One region of the Dyadobacter sp. 22481 genome, then DNA from elsewhere that is predicted to be linked to it. Evidence: riboswitches for the same ligand, from Rfam matches in the RefSeq annotation. Region 1 holds a riboswitch; the other holds the start of a gene.
The links. A riboswitch is a leader RNA that binds a small molecule or an ion and turns the genes downstream of it on or off. The one in region 1 is predicted to bind S-adenosylmethionine.
Positions count from the first base shown of each region.

Region 1 (3,415 bases):
TTTTCCTGGTGATACCGTTCGATGATCAGGACCGGATCTTCTAGTGGGACGGCATCCGCGAATGTTTTGGAGTCGGAGAAAATGTGGCTGCATTGGACGTCACGAAACAGCGTTCCGTACAACTCCTCGGGAGAGATGTGAGCCTGGCCATAAGTGAATGATGGAGCAACAAAACCGTACAAAACAAACTGACTTTAAAGGGTTTCAGACTGGATTATAACTTATTTGACTTCTGTGAATTTAAGTTTTGGTAATAACATCGCATTCTCAATGAGTTTGATCTGAATACCAAGGATGCCAGCCTCCGCATTTGCGTCGACCTTCTCCGTGTCGTCGGTCGGCTTGTGATAGTCGTCGTGTCCGCCGGTATGGAAGAATAGCACGGGTATTTGTTTGGCGTAAAACGAACCGTGATCCGAGCCGCCGCTTCCCGCGTTGTCTGTAAAAAACTTCGTATCGCTTTTCACATCCTTAAAAATTACGGGCCATTCCGCGCTGGTACCATACCCGCCGATGCCCACGCCCCGGCCTGGATCGTAACGGCCGATCATGTCCATATTCGACATAAAGTTGATATCGGCCAAGGGTAACGTCGGGTTATTCACAAAATACCGCGAGCCGACGAGCCCCAGTTCTTCCGCTCCGAAAGCGATAAACAGGAAGTTATACGGCTCCTTTTTATCATTTCCTGAAAAATACCGCGCCAGTTCGAGCAATCCGGCCACGCCGGAGGCATTGTCGTCGGCGCCGTTATGGATTTGTCCTTCGGGTTTTTCGGCTTTGGAACTTCCCTGGCGGCCGAGGCCAAGGTGGTCAAAATGAGCGCCTATGACGATGGTATATTGGGCCCCGTTGTCGAGAAAGCCGATCACATTCCGGGTTTGGCGAACGCTATCGGGAACGACTATTCGTCGGATTTTCGCGGTGAAAGGCTGGTAATAGCCCTCGGTTCCTTTGGGTAAAAGATGGTACTTTTTGAATTGTTTCGCCACATACTTCGCAGCTTTCTCGTTCTCTTTGCTTCCCGTACCGCGGCCTTTCATTTTGTCGGAAGCCAGGTAGGAAATGTGCTTGCGGATGCTTTCCGGTGAAGGGGTTACAGACTGTCCGGATGCCTGCATAGCGCCCAAAACGAGCAGCAGACTGTGAAAAAAGATTCTCATTCGATATAAAATAGTTGACGGGCAAAGATAAGCTCTCGCAGCCCGGGCGAGCTCCGGCGACCGACAGAATTTTTGCATTTATTTGTATTTTCAGGCATCCGCACTTAATATTGCACCATCAATCAATTGCTTCCCTTGAACGGCGGTTGATTTATAAAGAAGAGGCGAGAGAATGGGCTCTATGAACCTCTGGCAACCTGCTACCACATCGGAGAAAGGTGCTAATTCCCACCTAAGTTATTAGGAGATATAAAATCAATTCGTGTGCTCTTACAGTTAGAAATTTCCGTAAGCCGATTGGCTTTAGTCTCGCAGCTACAACCGAAAATTTGTATTTCGGCTGTCCATTTTACCATGTGTTGAATTTAACCACGTGCTGTGGCTCTTATGCAAGCGGAACAGAAGACATTTAAATACCCGTATCCCTACACACTCGAAATGGGTGGTGAATTGCCAGGGTTTGAACTCGCATACACCACTTATGGAGAAAGGAACGCCAGCGACACCAATATCGTCTGGATTTGCCATGCGCTTACCGGTAGCTCCAATGCGACCGAGTGGTGGGATGGGCTCGTAGGCGACGACAAATATTTCAATCCTGCGCAGCATTTTATCATTTGTGTGAATGTGCTCGGCTCGGCATACGGCTCCACGGGGCCGCTTTCTGTAAATCCAAGGACGAACCATCCCTATTACCGCAACTTTCCGACACTTACCGTACGGGATGTCGTAGGAACATTAGATCTTTTGCGGCAGGAGCTGGCGATCAACAAGATCAAGATCTGCATCGGCGGGTCGCTTGGCGGGCAGCAGGCGCTGGAGTGGGCGGTCGAAAAGCCCGATTTGTTCGAAGAACTGATCCTGATCGCTTCCAATGCACTCCATTCACCCTGGGGTATCGCGTTCAATGAGTCCCAGCGGATGGCGATCGAGGCCGATCCGACTTTTGCGGAGGAAGGCCCGGACGCGGGAGCAATGGGCATGCGCGCGGCGCGGTCGATTGCATTGCTTTCGTACCGTAATTATGATACTTACAACTTTACGCAAGCGCGCGACAATCCCGACCAGATCGACGAGTTCCGTGCGTCGTCGTACCAGCAATACCAGGGCGACAAATTTGTGAAACGGTTCAATGCATTCTCTTACTGGGCGTTGTCCAAAATCATGGATTCGCATAATGTGGGTCGCAACCGCGGCGGGATCGTGCATGCGCTCGGGCTCGTGAAGGCGAAAACGCTGGTATTGGGCATTAAGTCCGATTTGCTTTTTCCACTTTCGGAGCAGCAATTCCTGGCCCGGCACATTCCGGATGCCGCATTCCAGGAGATCGATTCGCTGTACGGCCACGATGGCTTCCTGATCGAGTACAAGCAGCTTACGCAGGTGATCAGGGCGTGGCAGGAAACGAACGGGCAGTTGCAGATGGCGCGCATTCGTTAATGCATTCCTGGTGATATTATAAATCAAAACTCCCGATCGGTTGCCGGTCGGGAGTTTTGATTTGAATGTATTCCAAAATACTACTTCGAAAGGCTCAGCAACAGCTCCGGCTCGTTGGTGGTGATGTAATCCACATCCTTTTCGAGGAAGTATTTCAAATCTGCCTCATCATTTACTGTCCACACGTTGGTAGTCAGCTTTTTCTGGCGCATTGCGGGAATGTAATCCTCTTTTTTCTTCAAAACACTCAAATGGTAATCGATACCGTCGAGGCCGGCCGCCTGGATTTCGTCAGGCGTTTTGTCGCCGTTCAGGTATTCCACGTGTGCTTTCGGCGCGAGTTCTTTCACTTTCAGACAAACGTCCCAGCTGAATGCAATGTAGTCGGTAATCTTTTCCACCTTCATTTTCTTCACCAGTTCGACGCATTTGGTAGCCAATGCCAACGAGCGTTCCTTGCTGATTTTGGAAGTTTTAATTTCGAGAATCAAACGAGTCTTCTTTTGCTTCGAACCCGCCTTCAAATAGGCCTCCAAAGTCGGTAATGCTTCTCCATTCGCCAATTTGATCTTCGAAAGCTCGGCTGAATTGGTCGTTTCGATATTGGTTCCCTGGATCGAATGGTCGTGCAAAACATACAAAACCGAGTCGGCCGACATGTGCACATCAAACTCGCTGCCATAGCAACCCAGCTTGATGGCGTGTTCCAGCGCGCCGATTGAATTTTCGGTAGCACCCGTATTTTTCCAGGCACCGCGGTGCGCGATCACCTTGTTTTTCTTTTGAGACATACCTTCCATCGACACCAGGCT
Region 1 covers NZ_JBQENV010000003.1:990,940-994,354, reverse strand. The annotation lists gene treA (alpha,alpha-trehalase TreA) at 1-182, opposite strand, end outside; gene ACTJJJ_RS22840 (M20/M25/M40 family metallo-hydrolase) at 222-1,163, opposite strand; SAM riboswitch class I at 1,312-1,419, shown strand; gene ACTJJJ_RS22835 (homoserine O-acetyltransferase family protein) at 1,551-2,603, shown strand; gene ACTJJJ_RS22830 (glycerophosphodiester phosphodiesterase) at 2,684-3,415, opposite strand, start outside.

Region 2 (3,415 bases), 860 kb from region 1:
CCTCGATGGCGTAATTGCCGTCGCCGTTGGTGGATGTGCCTTTGGAAGTGCCTTTGATGAGGACAGTCACGCCGGGCAGCGTTTCGCCCTTGGTGGAAGTCACCTTACCGGCAACCTGGATCGTTTGTGCCTGCACCGGTTGCAGCCAGGCGACACTGAACAGGAGGAAAATCAACACTAGATTTCTTTTCATGATGTGAATTGAAAGTTTACTCTACTTATTTTATAGATTTAATATACAAATGTAATACAACAAAAGACATTACCATACCCGGGCGCCTGTTTTGCACAAATTATGCCCAGCTGGCGGTCCTTTTCCAGCCTGTATGCGCGGACAAAGCCGGATCGGATTCGTAAATCCGCGTGATGGCATTGACCACAAGGTCCAGCTCTTCGAAAGTATTGAATTTGGAAAATGAGAAGCGGACGTTCTCTTTATCGGCCTCGCACGCCAGCGCCTGTATCACATGCGACGCGCCCCCGCCCTGGCAGGCGCTCCCTCCCGAAACCGCGATTCCGATCTGATCCAGTTTCGCCACCACGCTTCCTGTGCTCAAACAGGGAAATGACACGTTCAGCACGTTAGGAACGCTGTTTTCGATGGATTTACTCTCGCCATTATAACAAATACCCTCGATACCGCTGATCGCCAGCTTCGAAATAAGGTATTGTTTCAGTTTACAGACCTTGCTCCGACTTGCGTCCAAATTGCGATAAGAAACTTCGAGTGCCTTAGCCAGCCCCACTATCCCGACGACATTCTCCGTCCCTCCACGTTGGCCGCGCTCCTGTCCGCCGCCGTAAATCAGCGGTTTCAGGTGGTGTTTTTTATGAATGTAAATAAATCCAACACCTTTCGGGCCGTGGAACTTATGGGCCGATCCTACAAGAAAATCGATATCCGTTTCCGCCAGATCGAATTGCACTTTGCCCATCGTTTGCGTTGTGTCGGTAAAAAACACGGCATTATACCGCCTGGCCAGCAAACCGATCGCCTGAATATCCGTCACATTGCCGATCTCGTTGTTCCCGTGCATAAGTGCGATGAGCGTGCGCGGGTTCGCCCGAAGGAGGTTTTCGAGATGGTACAGATCCACGTTGCCGCGCTCATCGAGTTTCACGAAACTGGTTTCGATATCGCCTTCTTTTTCGTGGCGTTTCAGCGTTTGTAAAACCGCCTTGTGTTCGATGCGGCTGGTGATGACGTGGCTGAGATCGTAAGCCTGGATCGCACCGGACAATGCGAGGTTGATTCCCTCCGTCGCGCCGGCGGTGAAATAAATCTCTTCCGGAGAAGCTCCCAGCAGATGCGCTACTGTACGGCGCGCATTATCTACTGCTTCTTTCACTCTTCTTCCCGCACTGTGCGCAGAAGAAGGATTGGCGTAATGTGTGGTCAAAAATGGCAGGATCGCCTCAATCACTTCCGGGTCCAGCGCTGTCGTGGCCGCATTATCCAGATAAATTTCCATGTGCCTTTGTTTGTTGTTGATCAAAGTTTGCCAGCGGTAGTGCACACGTACCCTACGGCTTGCAACAGCCTGGATTACTACGCAATACCAGATTCACTACTGTGGTTGGATTTTCAGATTTATCAATAGAATTAGGTTGGGGCACCTTGACGAGTCACAGGTTGCCAGAAGATCACAGAGCCTAACCTCTCCCTTCGTTCTCGATAAATCTACAAATTCGATAGACAAAGATTGATAAAAGATTTTAAGAATGCAAAATAACGAGGGCGTTTTTTTGAAATTTCCGCCCTTGTTTTCGAAACGCAGGTAACAAACGCCCTCGTTATTTCACTTCTCTTTTCAACTCTTCATACCGCTTTCTAAGCTTTGCCAAGTGCGTTTTCTCCGAAGAACGCTTCGCAAGGTTCACCGTCTCATGCGGATCTTTGGCATTATCGTAAAGCTCCTCATACCCATGCTCTGTGTAAAGCATGTATTTCAAATCCTCAGTCACAACACCTTCCACTTTCGGCAAGCGGGGGCTTCCCAGGTAGGTATGTTCGTAGAAAAAATCCTTGCGGGCCGGCAACTTCTTTTGCTCGACTGCGAGGAGATTGTAGCCCTGAACAGCGGATGGTGCTCGTAGGCCTGCGGCAGAAAGAATAGTCGGCGCAATATCGATATTCAATGCAAGTTGATTGGAGGACCGGCCTTGCAGGCTTTTCGGCAACGCGCCACCGGAGATGATCAGCGGCACACGAATGGATTCTTCAAAACCAAACCACTTACCTTCCAAACCATGCTCGCCAAGCGAAAAGCCATTATCACCCATGAAGATAATGAGGGTATTCTGATCGATTTTCAGGTCTTTGAGCTGCGCTACCATATTGCCCACTACTTCGTCGACGCCGGTAATGAGGCGGTAGTAATCGCGGGTGGTTTGCCGGCGCAGTTCGGGCGTCGATAGCAATGGTTTCCACCGGTCGCGGCCGATGTTCTGGTCGGTGCGAAAGAATGCCGGGAGGCTGTCCCAATACTGCGGCGCGGCAGTGAGCGGGTCGGGGATTTTTACGTTTTCGTATAAGGGTTTGAAACGCTTCTGAACGGGATATTGCGGCGGGTTACCGTCGAGCTCATGCGGTGCTTTGAAGCTTACCGAAAGGCAGAAAGGGGCTTCCTTACCCGCAAAACGTTCTAGAAATTGCGTAATATCCTTGCCGACACTATCGGTGTGGTGAATGAGATGACCGCTTTGATTGACCAGCTCATATGGTGGCTGGCCTTCCTTTTTCGCAGCCCAGTAATCAAACAGCGTATCCGGCTGATTCTTCACCCCGATCCCGAATTTACCTATGAAACCAATCTTGTAACCCGCCTTTTTCAGCAATGCCGGATAGGTGTCGGCCAGGGCAGCGGGTTTGAAATCCACATTAAAATCGTTGATCCCGTGCCTGGACATGTATTGACCACTCAACAAACTTGCGCGGCTCACCATGCATATGGCCGTGGTTACATGCGCATTCCGGAACAAAATTCCCCGTTTCGCCAACGCGTCGAGGTGCGGGGTTTGGATAATATTGTTTCCCATCGCACCCAGCGCATCCCAGCGGTGATCGTCGGTAAGAAGGAAAATGATATTGGGCCTTTTTGCCTGCTGTCCAATTGCCCCCTGTGCAAACAACAGCAGGGCGATAATCATAGTCTTTTGCATTATCGTACAAAGCCAAATAACCTTCGAATCTTTGACATGACCCTATATTTTTCCCTATTTCGCTGCCGCTTGCTCCGCTTCGGGATAGCCCTTCTTCAACAACACAGCCAGCTCGTTGACCGTAATCACGAAATTATTGTCCTTCGCCAGATTGGTAAATTCGCCCGGGTCTTTTTGGTGATCATACAGTTCCACACCAGCCTTGCCCCCATCCCATTCGGTATAGCGGAAACGTTCCGTACGTACACTGCGC
Region 2 covers NZ_JBQENV010000003.1:135,480-138,894, forward strand. The annotation lists gene ACTJJJ_RS19575 (SusC/RagA family TonB-linked outer membrane protein) at 1-193, opposite strand, end outside; gene ACTJJJ_RS19580 (cysteine desulfurase family protein) at 294-1,472, opposite strand; SAM riboswitch class I at 1,589-1,682, opposite strand; gene ACTJJJ_RS19585 (sulfatase family protein) at 1,795-3,162, opposite strand; gene ACTJJJ_RS19590 (sulfatase) at 3,217-3,415, opposite strand, start outside.
Region 2: another riboswitch for S-adenosylmethionine. It lies ahead of ACTJJJ_RS19580 (cysteine desulfurase family protein); the one in region 1 lies ahead of ACTJJJ_RS22835 (homoserine O-acetyltransferase family protein).